Regions from separate parts of the Thalassospira permensis NBRC 106175 genome, predicted to be linked through region 1. Evidence: predicted binding sites of a transcription regulator. Region 1 holds the regulator's gene; each other region holds the start of a gene.

What was found. The regulator LexA, encoded in region 1, represses DNA repair genes until DNA is damaged. The targets are predictions, from matches to a motif close to ATGTTCTANTTTGGTTC.
Region 2: SMB34_RS16135 (PA0069 family radical SAM protein) is a predicted target of LexA. The motif match lies at 1,857-1,873, and genes of this name have one in related genera.
Region 3: uvrA (excinuclease ABC subunit UvrA) is a predicted target of LexA. The motif match lies at 3,254-3,270, and genes of this name have one in related genera.
Region 4: recA (recombinase RecA) is a predicted target of LexA. The motif match lies at 3,430-3,446, and genes of this name have one in related genera.

What each region holds. Positions count from the first base shown of each region.
Region 1 covers NZ_AUNC01000034.1:59,773-64,341, reverse strand. Annotated here, with positions in the region: gene SMB34_RS15135 (ComEC/Rec2 family competence protein) at 43-1,980, shown strand; gene lexA (transcriptional repressor LexA) at 2,044-2,751, opposite strand; gene moaC (cyclic pyranopterin monophosphate synthase MoaC) at 2,899-3,378, opposite strand; gene SMB34_RS15120 (hypothetical protein) at 3,461-4,006, shown strand; gene trpC (indole-3-glycerol phosphate synthase TrpC) at 4,037-4,569, opposite strand, start outside.
Region 2 covers NZ_AUNC01000035.1:6,840-11,408, forward strand. Annotated here, with positions in the region: gene SMB34_RS16130 (inverse autotransporter beta domain-containing protein) at 130-1,755, shown strand; gene SMB34_RS16135 (PA0069 family radical SAM protein) at 1,888-3,051, shown strand; gene SMB34_RS16140 (hypothetical protein) at 3,147-3,425, opposite strand; gene SMB34_RS16145 (hypothetical protein) at 3,787-4,308, opposite strand; gene SMB34_RS16150 (hypothetical protein) at 4,393-4,569, opposite strand, start outside.
Region 3 covers NZ_AUNC01000071.1:40,715-45,283, reverse strand. Annotated here, with positions in the region: gene nagA (N-acetylglucosamine-6-phosphate deacetylase) at 1-878, shown strand, start outside; gene SMB34_RS19500 (Gfo/Idh/MocA family protein) at 922-1,989, shown strand; gene fbaA (class II fructose-bisphosphate aldolase) at 2,010-3,089, shown strand; gene uvrA (excinuclease ABC subunit UvrA) at 3,281-4,569, shown strand, end outside.
Region 4 covers NZ_AUNC01000022.1:37,675-42,243, forward strand. Annotated here, with positions in the region: gene blaOXA (class D beta-lactamase) at 1-329, opposite strand, end outside; gene SMB34_RS11820 (DMT family transporter) at 540-1,439, shown strand; gene SMB34_RS20690 (hypothetical protein) at 1,425-1,961, opposite strand; gene SMB34_RS11830 (DUF4198 domain-containing protein) at 1,970-2,761, opposite strand; gene nikR (nickel-responsive transcriptional regulator NikR) at 2,859-3,338, shown strand; gene recA (recombinase RecA) at 3,618-4,569, shown strand, end outside.

The DNA of each region.
Region 1 (4,569 bases):
TCTCTCCCTGCGCGCCTGACGGTACAGCAAAGCGGCCTAGCGGTGATTCTTTTGCTGTCCGGATTGTGGATTTCGCGACGCTGGGTTTTGCCATTCTTTGGCATTCTGCTGCTGGCGGGTTTTTGTGGCGGGTTGCTGATTGCATCCATCCATCTTGAAAGGGCGCCATCCGGGCTTCTCACCAAGACGCTTTACATGACAGAGATCGAGGGCGACATCACGCTTCTGGAGCCACGGGGCGGGCGGATGCGTATGACCGTGGCACCAATGCGGATCGCGGGGCTTGAGGACCGGGCATTTGACTGGAAGGTGCGATTGAGCCTTCCGGGTGGCGATGAGCTTTCCGTTGGGGATCATATCGTGGCAACGGCACGGCTGTTTCCGTTGCGCGCGGCGTCCGTGCCGGGCGACCCGGATTTTTCACGCGGATTATATCTGGACGGGATCGGGGCGACCGGGTTTGTTTTCGGCCATAAATATAGTGTGACCAAGAAGGCCGAAACAGGAATGATGCAGCCGGTTTCGGACCGGATCGAAAGTCTGCGCCTGACGATCATGACGGCAATCGATCAGAGCCTTACCGGCGCAGAGGCCGGGATTGCCAAGGCACTGATTGTCGGCGAACGCGGCGATGTCAGTGCGGAAATTGCCGATGATCTTCGCAAATCGGGATTGGCGCATCTTCTGGCGATTTCCGGGCTGCATATGGGGCTTTTAAGCGGGACGGTTTTCTTTTTCCTGCGGTTTGGCATGGCGGCCATTCCCGCCCTTGCGCTGCGGTTTCCGATCAAGAAATGGGCGGCTATCGGGGCGATGGGCGCAGCCGTGATCTATCTTGGCCTGTCAGGGGCCAGTGTGCCGACGCAGCGTGCCTTTGTGACGTTGACGATTGTCTGGATTGCGTTGCTGCTGGATCGGCGGGCGATATCGTTGCGGTTGGTGGCGTTTGCGGCGCTGGTTGTTCTGATCCTGCGGCCCGATGCGGTATTGGGGCCAAGCTTTCAGCTTTCCTTTGCGGCGGTGTCGGTTCTGGTGGCGTTTTATGATGGTCCGGGCAGGCGATGGTTTGACAAGTCGGGGGATCGGTCATGGCTATTCCGGCTTTGGCTGTTTTTTGCCGGGCTGGTGATGACCGGGTTGCTGGTTACGGCGGTGACCGCGCCGATCATCGGGTTTCATTTCGGGCGGATTTCGATGATCGGGATCGTGTCCAACCTGATTGCCATTCCGGTGATGGCGTTCTGGGTGATGCCGCTGATTGTGGCGACGCTTGTTCTGATGCCGTTCGGAGCCGGGGGACTGGCATTGTGGTTGATGAAGCCGGGACTGACATTGTTGATTGAAACCGCAAGCCTTGCCGCCGATCAGGCCTGGGGGCTTTGGCATGTCGAGCAGTTTAGTGCCGTATTTGCCATCGGCATCATGATGGCGATGGCCTGGTGGCTGGTCTGGCGGGGGAACGCGATTGCCCGGTTTGCTGTCATTCCGCTATGCGTGGCGATTGCGGCGCAAATCCTGTATCGCCCGGCGGATATTCTGGTTTCGGGGGATCAGGAAAGCTGGGCAATTCGCGACAGGGTGCGCGACAAACTTGTCCTGCCCGAAGGCATTTCGGATTTTCAGCAGTCGGTCTGGATGGCGCGATTTGGTATCGCCGATCATGATGCCGGCAATGTCATCGAAAAATGCGACGCAACGGTTTGTTCCGTCAGGATCGCCGGACGGCAGGTGATCATTGCCAATGATCTTGCCAATCCGTTCTATGCATGCCGCCATGGCGATATGATCATCAGCCTGAAACGCGATATGCCGCGTGATATCTGTGCGCCGGATGTGACTGTCATCGATGATGACCTGTTATGGTGGCAGGGGGGCGTATTGATTGCGTTGCGGCCCGATGCCGCCCCGGTGATCGAAACCGTGCGTGAAACGTCCGGCATCTGGCCGTGGATTATCATCGGGGGCAGGGTGGTCAAATAAAAAACGCCGCCAGGCAAGGCCGACGGCGTTTCTTTCGGTTTATTCGGTTTATTCGGTATTCTATCAGTATTGGCGGAGCAAACCGATCAGACGTCCCTGAATGCGGACACGATCAGGCGACAGCGCGCGCGTTTCATAACGCGCATTGGCCGGTTCCAGCAGAACTTCGCCACGGCCACGTTTCAGGCGTTTCAGAGTGGCTTCGGCGTCGTCGACCAGTGCGACAACGATGGAGCCATCATTGGCCTGTTCGCAACGCTGGATCAGGACGGTGTCGCCATCGAGAATACCGGCATCGATCATCGAATCACCGGAAACTTCAAGCGCATAGTGATCGCCGGTTCCCAGAAGCGCTGCCGGGACCTGCACCATTGTGGTCTGATCGCGAAGGGCTTCGATCGGGGTACCTGCCGCAATCCGGCCAAACAGCGGCAGTGAAACGGATTCACCCGATTCCGAAAAGGCCGAAGGCACGGTTGCCGGCCGATGCGCAGCCTTTCGCGCGGAGGCGATAGAGGTAACATTGTTGGGCGTTTCCGCCGCGTCGTCATCATTATTATCGGGAAGACGCAGGACTTCGAGCGCGCGGGCCCGATGGGCGAGACGGCGAATAAAACCGCGTTCCTCAAGCCCGGTAATCAGGCGATGAATGCCGGATTTGGATTTCAGGCTCAGGGCTTCTTTCATCTCGTCAAAAGAGGGCGAGATGCCATGATCGCGAAGGTAATTATCGATATAGACCAGCAATTCGTATTGCTTGCGCGTCAGCATGATTTTTCCCGAACCTGTAATAAGAACAAACCGAATACATGAATGTTCTACTTTGGTTCTGCTTGTTCGTCAAGCACCACAACCCGAAAAATCACCGTTTAAGGGCATTCTTTCGGTCAAGAAACGAAATTTGGGTATTTTCAGGGATCAGTCGGCGGTGAAAGTACCCGACTTTCCGCCTTCCTTGTGGACAACGCGAATATCGGTAATCCGCATGGCTTTATCGACCGCCTTGCACATATCGAACACGGTGAGTGCGGTAACGGAAACGGCGGTCAGGGCTTCCATTTCCACCCCGGTTTTGCCGGTGGTTTTGCATGTCGCGACAATATCTACCGCATCGGTGTCAGTTGCGAGTTCCAGCGTGACTTCGACCGAGGTCAGGGGCAGGGGATGGCAAAGCGGGATCAGGTCAGCGGTTTTCTTGGCACCCATAATCCCGGCAAGCTGGGCGATGCCAAGAACGTCGCCCTTTTTATGGCCGCGTTCGGCAACCAGCCGGGCCGTTTCCGCCGACATCAGGACACGGCCCTTTGCGATGGCGACGCGCGCGGTATCGGTCTTGGCCGAAATATCGACCATGACGGCGTTACCAGCGGCGTCGATATGCGAAAGTTTGTCTGCCATGATGCTACCTTGTTGATCTCAAAGTTGTGTGTTAGTTCGAAAATACACTTAAATATTTTATGTTCATAAGATGGTTAGGCCGATGAACAAATACATGAAATTGCTTTTGGGTGGAACTTTTGTCCTGCTTCAGGCCTGTGGAATTCAACATACCCCCGAGAGGATTCTCACAGAAGATGACGTCGCACGTATCCGTGAGATTGGCATTAATTACCTTGAGAAAGAAGCCCAGGATCCAACGTACCTGCCGCCAGGCTATGTGAAACTTGGTCGTCAGGAAGTTGAAGCTGCGCTCGTTGACAATGCCTTCACCTTTGTAAACCCATTGAGCGGATGGCAGTTCCGGGCGGAACTAACCACTGAAAACAAAGTACTGATCCGCGGACGGGGTGCTAGATCGTGGTCGGGGGAGGCTTATTGGGAGCGGTTTAGTGTCGGTGATTATCAGGATCGCGATAAATTATGTCTGACACCGGCTTTCTGTTTTGTCTTTTCGCGATTTGACGACCTTGAAGGTAACGATATGCTCGGCGCGCGGGTGCATCCAAAGGGGCAAGATATGTTGGGAATAAACCATCGTTATTGGGTGTTTACGCATATTGACCCGATAAATGGTCCGGCCAAGTGAAGGATCAATCAGCCAGACTGCTTACCGTCTCTAGGCCGCGAGGCCAAGAATATTGCGGGTTGCGGCGGTGACATCATCCTGACGCATCAGGCTTTCGCCGATCAGGAAGCATTGCGCGCCGACCTTTGCCATGCGGGCGAGGTCATCGTGCGTGAACAGGCCGCTTTCGGCGACCAGCATCCGGCTGTCATCGACCATACCAGCGAGTTCTTCGGTCGTGGTCAGGGAGACTTCGAGCGTTTTCAGATTGCGGTTGTTCACGCCAAGCAGCTTAGATTTCAGTTTCAGGGCGCGTTCGAGTTCCTGGGCGTTGTGCACCTCGATCAGGACATCCATGCCAAGGCTGTTTGCGGCGTCTTCAAGCTCGGCGGCCTGGGCGTCTTCGAGGGCGGCCATGATCAGAAGGATGCAATCGGCACCAAGGGCCCGGGCTTCGGTCACCTGATAGGGATCAAGCATGAAATCCTTGCGCAGGACCGGCAGATCAACGGCGGCACGTGCCGCGATCAGATAGCTGTCATCGCCCTGGAAATAGGGGATGTCGGTCAGGACCGACAGGCAAC
Region 2 (4,569 bases), on a different contig from region 1:
TGCGCAAATCCCCTAATCCTCGGACTTCCATTTCATGAACTGGCTTAACTGCCGATCTGTCTGATGCGCAAAATGCCAGCGATTTTTTCCTGCCGCGCATAAGCCAGATCAAAATGATTGAAGACAAAAATGAAAAAATATGCGGTTGGATTTGTCTGTAGCTGCGCCGTCGCTTTCGCGCCATCCGCGCATGCTCAGGACGCAGATGGCGGCAACAAATGGGGACCGCATATCGATCTGGAAGGCAAGGCCGGCACCGACCGCAACCTTGGTGAAACCGATCTGTTCATTCCGCTATGGCAGGATGACGATACCCTGGCCTTTGCCAATATCCGCGCGCGGATGGATGATGCCAACAGTCACGAGGGCAATTTCGGTGTCGGCATTCGCCAGATGCTTGATAGCGGCTGGAATATTGGCGGTTATGGTTATTTTGATCGCCGCCATAGCGCGTATGACAACAAATTCAATCAGGTGACTTTCGGGGCCGAAGCCCTTTCGCTTGACTGGGATTTTCGCGCCAATGCCTATATGCCGGTCGGCAGGACAAGCTATATGGAAGACAGCCTGAGCACGGCGGATTTTTCCGGCACCACGATCATGTACCGTCAGGGCGAAGAACGCGCTCTTCGCGGTTTTGATGCCGAAATCGGCTGGCGCGCACCATTGTTTGAAGCCACGGCACCACAACAATTGCGCCTTTACGCAGGCGGCTATCGCTTTACCGAAGACGATGTGGACACGCTACAGGGACCTCGCGGGCGGCTTGACCTGTCCTTTGATGAAATACCGTTCCTGTGGGAAGGTTCGCGCTTTTCGCTGGGGGCTGAAATCCAGCATGACGACCCGCGCGGCACACAAAGCTTTGCCAGCTTCCGCCTGCGCATTCCGCTTCAGGATTTTGGCGATAATCCCAAACCGCGCCTGAACGCTATCGAACGCCGCATGACCGATCCGATCATACGCGACATTGATATCGTCAGTCAGGCCGGGCAATTCACCACGGCAGAGGAAATAACAAGCACAGCCAACGGCAACACCATCACACTTGTCAGCAGTGCAACAACATCAAGTGCCGACCTCGCCACGACCATCTCATCCGCCGGTGCCAATTCGACCGTGATCCTGAATGGCAGCTTTGCCAACGTGAACAGCCGACTTGATGTGCAAAATGGTCAAACCATCATGGGGGCTGGCGACCTCAGCGTTCAAACACCTTCCGGTCGTACCGTGACCATTACCACACCGGGTGCCAGCCTAAGCGGCGAAGGATCCTCTCCGGTCGGTTTCGGCAGTCCAAGCCATATTTTCAACATGGCCAGCAACAGCCGCCTTGTCGGCGTTACCGTCTCCACCTCCGACACGCAGGCAACCGCAGCAGTGCGGATCAACGGCGTGAATAACGTCGAAATCATCAATAGCACATTGACCAGCAACGCCACGGGCAACACGTCCTTTGGCATACAGGTGATCGGAAACGCACAAAACACCGTCATTCGCGGCAATACGATCACATCCACCAGTAACGATACCTTTGCCTATGCCATGTCAGTCATCGGATCAGACAACCTCGTCTTCGAGAACAACACACTCAATGTCAGCGGGGCGACAAACAACCACCTGATCTTCTTTAACCTGAACAATACGAATCTCTCCGGCTCCGGCAACAGCGGCAATGTAAGCACATGCAATGTCGGTGGCGGGACAAGCACCGGCTCCATCAGTTTCACGACAGCAACGCCGACCTGCCCTTAATCAGGAATGCTGTTGATAACCGGATGATGTCATGCCAACGGTCTGCCGCTGTCCGCGTTGATATCGGCGGGGGCAACCTGGGTACAACGTATTTCGCTTGAATGTTCCTATTTTGTTCTATAATTTGAACATATGCGAAACATCATCGAACCGACATCAGATCACATCGAAACCGCCCAACCGGGCGAAGGCTGGATCAATCCGGATTTTGATCCGGATCTGCTGCCCGCGCGCAGACAAAAGGGCCGCGGGGCAGTATCGAACATTGATGGCCGATTTGAACGCCATATCCATCAGGCGGTCGATGATGGCTGGATGAACAGCCTGATCGAAGATCAGGACGCGCCGCGCATCCGCACCACCCTTGGCATTGATGGCGCGCGCAGTGTGATTACCAGAAATCAAAGCCCCGATGTGCCGTTTGACCGTTCGATCAATCCCTATCGCGGCTGTGAACATGGCTGCATCTATTGCTTTGCCAGGCCAACCCACGCTTATCTGGGCCTGTCGCCGGGCTTGGATTTTGAAACAAAACTGTTCTGGAAACCCGACGCCCCGACCCTTTTGCGCAAACAGCTCGCCGTCAAAAGCTATATGCCCGCCCCGATCGTCATTGGCACCAGCACCGATCCCTATCAGCCGGTAGACCGTGAAAAACAACTAACCAGATCGATCATCAGGGTGCTATCGGATTGCCAGCATCCGTTCTCACTCATCACCAAGGGCGCACTTGTCACCCGCGATATCGACCTGATTGCGCCAATGGCCGCCAAAAACCGCGCATCTGTCGCAATATCGGTCACAAGCCTTGATCACAGATTATCCAACCTTCTCGAACCGCGTGCCTCCGCCCCGCACCGTCGGCTTGATGCCATTCGCAAACTTGCCGATGCCGGTATCCCGGTCACGGTCCTGTGCGCGCCAATCATTCCCGGCCTGAATGACATGGAAATCGAAAATCTGGTTGCCGCTGTTCATGACGCCGGGGCAACGTCCGTATCGCACATCGTCGTCCGCCTGCCGCTTGAAATCGCCGACCTGTTCGAAGAATGGCTTGCGGCCCATTATCCTGATCGCAAGGCAAAGGTCATGTCCCTGATCCGCCAGATGCGCGACGGCGAACGCTATCAATCCGAATTTGGCACCCGCATGCGCGGCACCGGCCCGATTGCCGACCTGATCGCCAGACGGTTTGATGCCGCACGCAAAAAACACGGCATGACCGGCCGGTCGCTCAACCTTGATTGCAGCGGCTTTGTCCGCCCCAGCGCGAACGGGCAAATGTCGCTGTTCTGAAATCACCAGCAACATCGCCCTCCTCACACCCAAGCCCTGCTCGCGCGACCGGCGGGCACCAACCCGATCACTCCGCCCCGGTCACTCCGCCCCAATCACTCTGCACGACGGATCAGCATTGTCCTTTGGCCGCCAACGGTAAGGCGCAATACCTCGCCATCATCAAACGCGTAACTGAGGATATGATGATCAGGATCCACAATCTGTTTGTCCTCGATTATGACAGCACCATTTGCGACCAGCGCGCTCGCTGCCGCAATGGTATCGGCAAACCCCGCCATCAGAATAAGCGGCACCACCCCGATCCCGTCTTTCAGGGCATTGGGCGTGAAATCAAGTGTCGGCATGCGATCCGCAAGGGAGATATGGGTCATTTTCCGGTTTCCTTGTTGGTGGGGCCACCTCGGGCAAACCGGTTTATGGAAAAAACAAAGGCCGCCCTGGGGCAGCCGGTCTTGGTTTAATTTACAAACACATCAACAGGCGCCGCGCTATGTGCACGACGTAAAATAGGCGTTCTGATGCGTAACAATGTTTTCCATCTTTAAATCATTACGTACCTTATGCTCTCAGGTCAAGCCTGATTGCAGCAGCTTTGTCCGCCCGAATGCCAACGGGCAGATGCAGTTGCTGTGAATAGCCCACCGGGGCACCAGTTCAATGCTGCACACAGCAAAACACCCGCCCGGGCAAAGCCGTTAGGCGGGTGTTGTTGATCAGCCGGATAATGGCGGTTTATCCCACCACCCGGTACCGGGCGTGTGGGGCGGGGCTTGCCGTAATCGACGGATCGATCTTCGGCAAAACCCCGCCTTCCTCCGCGCCTGTATATTCTGTCAAATCCTTGCTTTGGGCGTCGGTGTCGTTCATCGCCATCATGCGCGCGCTTTCAAAAAAGCGAAGACCGCGCTTTTCAAGAACATAAAGCGTTTCCGCCCCCCACGGCCCGGACCAGACCAGCCCCGAAAGCGTTTCCATTTCGCGTTCGATCCGGGTCGGCGAAATCGGCCGACCAAGGCATGTGGTCAGCAAAAACGAAAGTTCCGCTGCCGTCACGCCGTCTTCGCAGCATTCCTCGGCCAGAACCGCCATCACGGCCATTGTCACCACCCGAAGAGAAACCTTGCCGGTTTCAATCCCCGGAAAGCGGCTTTGCTGCAGGCTGACGATATCATTGGCGATGCGATCAACGCCCCCACGGATCACATATCGCCCGCGCCAGACCCTGCAGCTTGTCCGTACTTCCCATTCCCGCATTTTGTCCCCGCCTGTTTTCTTGTCCCACGTCAATAATGATACATTACCAATACATAACGTCAACCACTTTATCGGATTTTTGTATCATTTAATACAAGCGTCACGAAACCACTGATACCCGGTTCCGGTCGCGGCAAATCCCCCGTCCTCGTCGACCGGTTCGATATAGCCCCGCGTGATTGCGGTATGAAAATCGCGACCGAAATTCCGGGGCATGCGCAGATGTTCCTGCCGCCGCAGCAACCGCCGGATATCGTCGCG
Region 3 (4,569 bases), on a different contig from region 1:
GTAAATATGGCACCACGGCCATGCTGCCGACCCTGATCACCGATCACCGCGATAAAATGGAAGCCGCGATAACGGCCGTCACCGATGCGATCAGCCAGGATGTGCCGGGCATTGTCGGCATCCATCTGGAAGGCCCGTATCTGAATGCCGAACGCAAAGGCGTGCATGACGCGAACATCATCCGCCCGATGGAAGGTGACGCGATTGATCTTCTGACCCGCCTTACCAATGGCCGTATCCTGGTGACCATGGCCCCGGAAAAGGCCGCCAAAGGCACAATTAAAAAGCTGGCTGATCGTGGCGTTCTGGTTTGTGCCGGTCATACTGCAGGCACTTATAACCACGTACAGGCTGCCATTGCCGAAGGCATGCGCGGCTTCACGCATTTGTTTAATGCCATGAGCCCGATGACCCACCGTGAACCCGGTGTTGCCGGTGCGGCGATGGCCGATGACAGCACCTGGTGCGGATTGATCGCTGATGGCTATCATGTGCATCCAGCCGTTCTGAAGGTTGCCATTCACGCCAAGGCCAAAGGCAAGATCATGCTGGTGACCGACGCCATGCCAACAGTCGGGGCTGACGAAAAACGCTTTGTTCTGGGTGGCGAGGAGATCATGGCCACCGATGGTCGCTGCGCGCTGGCTGATGGTACATTGGCCGGATCGGACCTCGACATGATCGCCGCGGTTAAGAATTGCGTCGAAATGGTCGGCATCGATCTTGGCGAAGCCCTTCGCATGGCATCCCTGTATCCGGCCGCGTTCCTGAAACTTGACGATGTCATGGGTCGCATCGCACCGGGCTATCAGGCCGACATGATCCTGTTTGATGACGATTACAACGTCACTCGCAGCTGGATCAAAGGCGTAGAATAATCTCAATACAACAAAGCATTAAAAACTTATCAGGAGGCACAACATGAAGCCGGTTCGTATTCTTGTCGTCGGTCTTGGCAATATGGGATTATCGCATGCCAAAGCCTATCACGCGCTTGAAGGGTACGAAATCGTCGGACTGTGTGCCCGTTCCGAAATCCCGGCAGAAAACCTTCCGGATGGTTTTGCCGCCTACCCGCAATTTACCGATTTTCATACTGCCCTGGCGGCAACAAAACCTGATGCAGTTTCGATCAACACATATACCGAAACCCATGCTGATTTTGCCATCGCCGCATTTGAAGCCGGGGCGCATGTCTTTATTGAAAAGCCGTTGGCAGCTACTGCCGAGGATGCCGAACGTGTGGTCAATGCAGCCAAAAAGCACGGTCGCAAACTGGTGATCGGCTATATCCTGCGCCATCATCCGTCTTGGGAAAAGTTCGTTGAAGTTGCAAAGACACTCGGCAAGCCGCTCGTCATGCGCATGAACCTGAACCAACAAAGCAGCGGTGCTTTCTGGGAAACCCATAAACGGTTGCTCAACAGTGTTTCACCGATTGTCGATTGTGGTGTGCATTATCTTGACATGATGTGCCTGATGACCGGCGCAAAACCGGTATCGGTCAGCGCCATCGGCGTACGCCTGTCTGATGAAGTTGCACCTGAAATGTATAACTATGGTCAGTTGCAGGTGCGCTTTGATGACGGATCAGTTGGCTGGTACGAGGCCGGTTGGGGACCAATGATCAGCGAAACCGCCTTTTTCGTCAAAGATGTGATCGGACCGAAAGGCTGTGTTTCCATCACCGATGTTGAAGAAAAAGGTGCCGGTTCAGCCGATATCGACACCCACACAAAGACGAATGCCTTAAAGCTTCACCATGCTGCCACAGATGCTGCCGGAAAATTTACACAATCTGACGAAATCATCCGCACAGACGACGAGCCCGATCATGACGGCCTGTGTCTGCGTGAACAGCAATTTTTCCTAAAGTCTATAATGGAAAACCTTGACCTTACGCAGCATATGGAAGATGCATTGGGCTCCTTACGGATTGCCCTCGCTGCGGATCAGTCGGTGCGCACGGGGGAAACAATAATACTCTGACCCCCAGGAGGAGTACCCACATGCCTTCCGTTAAACCCGGTGTTGTTACCGGTTCTGCCTATCGTGACCTTGTCGCTGCCTGCAAGCAGGACGGTTACGCCCTTCCCGCCGTCAATATCACATCGTCCAGCACGATGAATGCCGCCCTTGAAGCCGCTGCAAATGCCGGTTCTGACATCATCATTCAGCTTTCGAATGGCGGTGCACAGTTCTTTGCCGGCAAGGGCATCAAGGACGCTGCGGCTGCCCGTGTGGTAGGCGCCGTTTCGGCGGCACGCCATGCCCAGCTGATGGCTGAATATTATGGTGTTGCTGTCGTCATGCATACCGACCACGCAAACCGGAAATTCGTTCCGTGGGTCGATGAAATGCTGAAATGGAGCGAAAAGGCCTATGCCGAGACCGGCAAGGCGCTTTATAGCTCCCATATGCTGGACCTGTCCGAGGAACCGCTCGAAGACAACCTGTCGACCTGCGAAGAGTTCCTCAAACGCATGTCGAAAATCGAAATGAGTCTGGAAATCGAACTGGGCGTGACCGGCGGCGAAGAAGACGGTATCGGCCATGACCTTGATACTAGTGTCGAGGAAATTGATCCGCGCCTTTATACCCGCCCAGAAGAAGTCGAAGAAGCATACCGCCGCCTTGCTCCGCTTGGCCATTTCTCGGTCGCGGCGGCATTCGGTAACGTTCACGGTGTTTATAAACCTGGCAACGTCAAACTTCGTCCGGAAATCCTTCTGGAATCCCAGAAATACGTTTCGGAAAAGCATAACCTTGGCGACCGGCCGCTGGACTTCGTATTCCATGGCGGTTCGGGTTCGGAAAAAGAAAAAATCGAAGAAGCCGTCAGCTACGGCGTCTTCAAGATGAATATCGATACCGATACCCAGTTCGCCTATTCGCGCCCGGTTGGCGAATATGTCGAAGCCAATGCACGTGCTTTCAAATATCAGGTCGATCCGGATACCGATCAGCCCTACAAAAAACAGTACGACCCGCGCGTATGGGTCCGCGAAGCCGAACTCTCGATGGCGGCCCGCCTCGAAGAAGCTTTCAAGGATCTTGGCGCAACCGGTCGGTCGGTTACCAAAGGGTGATCCTTTAGGATTGCAAAAGCATGTTCAACCCGCCGGTTTTTCCGGCGGGTTTTTTTCGTGGGCGATCTTGCGCCACTGCAAAAATAAACCACTCCTGACAGATACTGACAGGAACTGTCAGGGGCGCGCTTGCGTATCAGGATTGGCTCCTCTATACCTTTCCCGAACATTACAGGAACAAAAGGCCCGACATGCTGACGAAAATTTCGGTTCGCGGTGCGAAAGAACATAACCTGCAAAATATCGATGTTGAACTGCCTCGCGATGCTCTGGTGGTCATCACTGGTCTGTCAGGGTCGGGCAAAAGTTCGCTGGCGTTCGATACGATTTATGCCGAAGGACAGCGTCGTTATGTCGAAAGCCTGTCAGCGTATGCACGTCAATTCCTTGAATTGATGCAAAAACCCGATGTGGAATATATTGATGGCCTGTCTCCTGCCATTTCCATCGAACAGAAAACAACATCGCGCAACCCGCGCTCGACTGTGGGAACGGTTACCGAAATTTATGACTATATGCGTCTTCTCTGGGCGCGCGTTGGCATCCCGTATTCCCCGGCAACCGGCCTTCCGATTGTCAGCCAGACCGTATCGCAGATGGTTGACCGCGTTATGGAAATGCCCGAAGGCACGCGGCTTTATCTGCTGGCACCGTTTGTTCGGGGGCGCAAGGGTGAATACAAAAAGGAACTACGTGATCTGCGCACGCGCGGCTTCCAGCGCGTCAAGATTGATGGCGAAATGTATGACATCGACGAAGCGCCTGAACTGAACAAAAAGCTAAAGCACGATATCTCGGTCGTTGTCGACCGTCTAATCGTCAAGGAAGGGATTGCAACCCGCCTTGCCGACAGTTTTGAAACCGCCCTTGAACTGACAGACGGTATCGTTCTGACCGAAGATGCCAAAACCGGGGAAACAACCGTGTTCTCGGCAAAGTTCGCCTGCCCGGTTTCCGGCTTTACGATAGAAGAAATCGAGCCACGCCTGTTTTCGTTCAACAACCCGTTTGGCGCCTGCCCGGCTTGCGATGGTCTTGGCACCCAGATGGAATTCGACCCGGAACTGGTCGTCCCCGATGAAGGCAAAAGCCTTGACGACGGCGCTGTTGCGCCTTGGGCCAGCACCACATCGAAATATTATCTTCAAACCCTACGGGCGGTCGCCAAGCATTTCGGCTTCAAGACCAATGTCGCATGGGAAAAGCTTCCGAAAACAGCACAGGACATCATTCTGTATGGTTCAGGTGATGAAGACGTCACGGTGACCTACGATGACGGTTCGCGCAGCTACAAGGTTGCCCGACCGTTCGAAGGCGTCATTCCCAACATGTCGCGCCGCTGGCGCGAAACCGACAGCCAGTGGGCACGCGATGAACTTTCGAAATATCAGACGGTTTCAAGCTGCCCGACTTGCCACGGCCATCGCCTGAAACCCGAGGCACTGGCCGTGAAGATCGACAAATCCACGATTTCGGAGAT
Region 4 (4,569 bases), on a different contig from region 1:
TGTTGCGAATACCAGACGACGGATTGTTCGATCCAGTATTGCGGATCCGTATCCCCGCGCCATGCGGCGCGCCAGTCGGGATAGCCTTCCTTGAACGACCATACGGGATGATGGGCATCCTTAAGGATGCCACTATCAAATCCCATCAGACTGATGGCGATCTTGAAGGTCGAGGCCGCCGTCGCGCGGGCTGCGCATTGGCCTTCTTCGACGATGGTCCTGCCGGTTTTTGCATCCGATATCAGGGTGCAGACCGTTGTGGTTTCCGCCTTGGCAATCATCGGGGTGAATAGCACAGCAAGAAGCAAAATCAGGCCGGTATGTTTCAAAACGTGATCCTTGATCAACGGTGAAAACCCGAAGCGTAGGGGGGGAATGTTGAAAGTACATTTAATCCGGTAAGGGTCTTTGATCGGGCTTTGTTTGCCATTGGAAATTCAGATTGCCAAACCCCGATAAAGCGGGTTTATGTTCCCAAACCGGTTGCGCCACAATCCGGTTCCAAAGCTTATATGACAACGTCCAAGCAAGAGCCCCGCATGATCCCGTTTTTCGGTGAAGCAGCCGCCTTTACTGCCGCGATGGCCTGGGCGACGTCGAGCATGATTTTCTCCAATATTGGCGGAAAGGTCGGCGCACAGACGGTCAATCGCGGGCGTCTGGCGTGTTCAATTACCTGTCTGACGGTGCTGCATTGGATACTGGAAGGCCAGCCCTGGCCGAATGCGGTTACGTGGGAACAGCTTGGCTGGTTGTCACTGTCGTCGGTTCTTGGCCTTGTGATTGGCGATGCCATGCTGTTTCAGGCCTTTGTGACCCTGGGGGCGCGGTTATCGATGCTGATGATGTCGACTGTGCCGATTATGGGGGCTGTGTTGGGCTGGGTTCTGTTTGACGAAGTCCTCAGCCTTCAGGAAATGTCGGGTATTGCGCTTGGCATTGGCGGCATTCTTTTGGTCATCATGATGAAAAAGGGGCGTCCTGTCGGGTTGGAAGGACGCAATTATCTGGTTGGTATCCTGTTTGGACTTGGCGGTGCCATTGGTCAGGTCGCGAATCTGGTGACGGCGAAATATGCACTGATCAGCGGTTATTCTGCGCTGTCGGCCACATGGATCAGAACCTTTGTCGCGGTTGTGATTATGGGGGGAATTGCGATTGCCATGGGGCGTGCTCGGCGCACGATTGTGGCGTGCAGCGCACCTGATGTCGGGCGGTGGCTGTTTCTGGGGGCTTTTATCGGCCCGGCGCTTGGCGTGTGGCTTTCGATGGTGGCGGTTCAGAATGCCAATGTCGGTATCGCATCAACGCTGATGGCGTTGCCACCGGTTTTGCTGATTGTCTATGAAGGTGTGGTTCTGCGCCGCCCCGTTGGCCTGCAGGCTATCGTCGGGACCTGCATGGCCTTTGGGGGTGTTGCGCTTTTATTCCTGCATTAAGTGCGATTTTCTCTGCCTTTTGATCCTGGTGATCCAGCCCGGCAGAAAGGCAAGATTGGTTATCAGGCTGAAACCGAACAGGATTGCAGCCCAGACCGGCAGGTCAAGCAAGGCGCTGTTTCCCTGCAATCCGGGGGTTGGGGCCGAGGATTGTGTTCCCGATGGCGGTATTTTTTCCGATGAATGGATCAGGACAACCTGATGACCCATGCCGTCTGATACCATTATTTTCCAATGCGCATCGGTATCATCTTCAGGGCGTAATGCCGGAACCGCGACGGCAAGGCGTCCGTCACGATCAGTTCTTCCTTTTTGCCAGGTTTTCCCGTCCGGTGACGTCACCATGGCTTCGGCAAATATCATTGGTGTGCCATCTGTATAGCCGAACTGATAGATGGTGGCGGTCCGGTTCTGGTCAATCTGCCATCCCGCCCCGTGGGCAATCGCCGGGAACGATCCTGCACAAAGCAGGATCGCGCAGGCAATTGCCGGGATCATCAAACGTCCAAACGATTGCAGCATGTGGCGGCCTATTGGCTGGCATCGAAAGTCAGGGTTGCCCGCAGGTTATGTACCCGGACAGATGCATCTGAGTCCGGGACATCGGCCGCAACCCGAACTATCCAAAGACCCGGTTTCGTAATCCGGATTTTGGCAATCCCGCTGACACGATCATCGCTGAAAGTTTCGGTATAATAGGCATAAGACGATGGCGTGTCGGTAAATCCGGCATAGGTTGCCAGGACACTGGTCGAATAAGGTTGCCCGTCCAGCAGGATTTGAGCCGCAACGTCTTGGCCGATTGCCGTCACGCGCGGATCGGAAAGCGGCACGATTTCAAGTTTGTGCCCCAGAGGGGAAGAAATGAAATCCGCGTTTTGGGAGCCTCCAGTCAGGTTTTTGGAAAATTTTTCAAATCGGGATGACGCAACCGCATCGGGATGTGCGTCCGGCCCGCCTTCTTTCCAGCCATCGGGCGTTTGTGACCAGATTACCGGCAGGCGATGTCCGACAAGCCATGCGGGTTCTTCTTTGGAAAGGGTGAATGTGCCAGTCAGATTGGGGGCATCCGCATTTTCAGTGACATCAAGTTCGGTGGTGGCCGAGGGGGTGATCAATTGTGCACGGACATGCTTTGGCGCTTCGGCTTCTTCCGGAGTGCCGAAAACATGGGTCGAATCGAGGATGAAGGCAGCAGTGTCCTTGCCATTCGCGGGGGTGGTTTTGCTGCTGGCGACAAATTCATGGGCCGCTGCGCCAAAGCCGATCAGGCACCCCAGTGCGGCAATTGCAAGCGGGGTTGTGAACTTTGATTGAAACATCTGCTATCCTTTGGGAGATTAGGGAAGTTGAAAGGCGGTATGAACTTTTCAAAAATGTTCATACTAGTCAAGCTGATGATTCTGAAAGGGAATTCGTATGACCCGCGTGACCGTATCAATCGAAGACGATTTGATGGAGGCGTTCGATGCTTTCCTTGAGCATCGCGGCTACACCAACCGGTCAGAAGGTTTTCGTGACCTGATCCGGGAAAAGCTCCAGAATACCAAGCTCGACGAAGACACCGGCGGCGTTGGCATAGCGGTTCTGAATTATGTCTATGATCATGAAGAACGTATGCTGGCATCACGGCTGATGAGTGCGCAGCACGAACATCATGACCTGACCGTTTCGACCGTGCATTTCCATATTGATCACGATACGTGCCTTGAAAGCGTGACCTTGCGCGGCAAGCTTTCCGATATTCGCAAATTCGCCGATCAGGTTCTGGCACAACCTGGCGTGCGCCATGGGCAGCTTTATTCGGTTCCGGGTGAATTGCATGTCGAAACCCATCATCACGGCGATGACGATCATGGACATGCACATCGGCACGAACATCTGAAAATCACGACCTGAACCGGGCTTCTCCGAATTGTTTTAAAAATCCCGGCACAAGCCCGGCGACAATTTTATTTATCCGGGTTTGAATTCTTATCCACCAGAATGAGAACAAACTTGCAACATCCATTTTTTTGTGCGAGTGTTCACATTATGTTCTCAATGCGTTTGCCGGAAAATGGTTGGCGTGATGTCAGTTATCCGGCGGGGCACCTAGCGGTGGCGTTCCGCATTTAGGACCGGGGAACCGCCTGCGTTGCATCCTACCCGGCCCTGTGGAATAAGAGAGTTCGAAAAATGATTCAGACCGCGCTGCATTTGGTGGATAAAGATACGATGGATAAGCAGAAGGCACTCGAAGCCGCCCTTGGGCAGATCGAACGCGCATTTGGCAAGGGCTCGATCATGAAGCTCGGCCAGCGCGATAGTGCGGTGGATATTTCAGCCATTTCGACCGGGTCGCTTGGGCTTGATATCGGGCTCGGGATTGGCGGCCTGCCGCGTGGCCGTATCGTCGAAATTTACGGGCCGGAAAGCTCGGGTAAAACCACACTGGCTTTGCACACCATTGCGGAGGCCCAGAAACTTGGCGGGACCTGTGCCTTTGTCGATGCCGAACATGCGCTTGATCCGGGTTATGCCCGCAAGCTCGGGGTGAATACCGACGAACTCCTGATTTCGCAGCCTGATGCGGGTGAACAGGCGCTTGAAATCGCCGATACGCTGGTGCGTTCCGGTGCGATTGATGTGCTGGTCGTCGATTCGGTTGCCGCCCTTGTGCCACGTGCCGAACTTGAAGGCGAAATGGGTGACACCCACGTCGGCCTGCAGGCCCGCCTGATGAGCCAGGCATTGCGTAAACTGACCAGCTCGGTCTCGCGTTCGAACTGCATGGTCATCTTCATCAACCAGATCCGTATGAAGATCGGTGTGATGTTTGGCAGCCCGGAAACGACCACGGGTGGTAATGCGCTTAAATTCTATGCGTCTGTTCGTCTTGATATTCGCCGGATCGGTCAGATCAAGGACCGTGACGAAGTCGTTGGCAACCAGACCCGTGTGAAGGTCGTCAAAAACAAGATGGCTCCGCCGTTCAAGCAGGTCGAATTCGACATCATGTATGGCGAAGGCATTTCCAAGATGGGTGAAATCCTTGATCTTGGTGTCAAGGCGGGCATCGTTGAAAAATCCGGTTCCTGGTTCTCGTATAATTCGACCCGTATCGGTCAGGGCCGCGAGAATGCCAAAA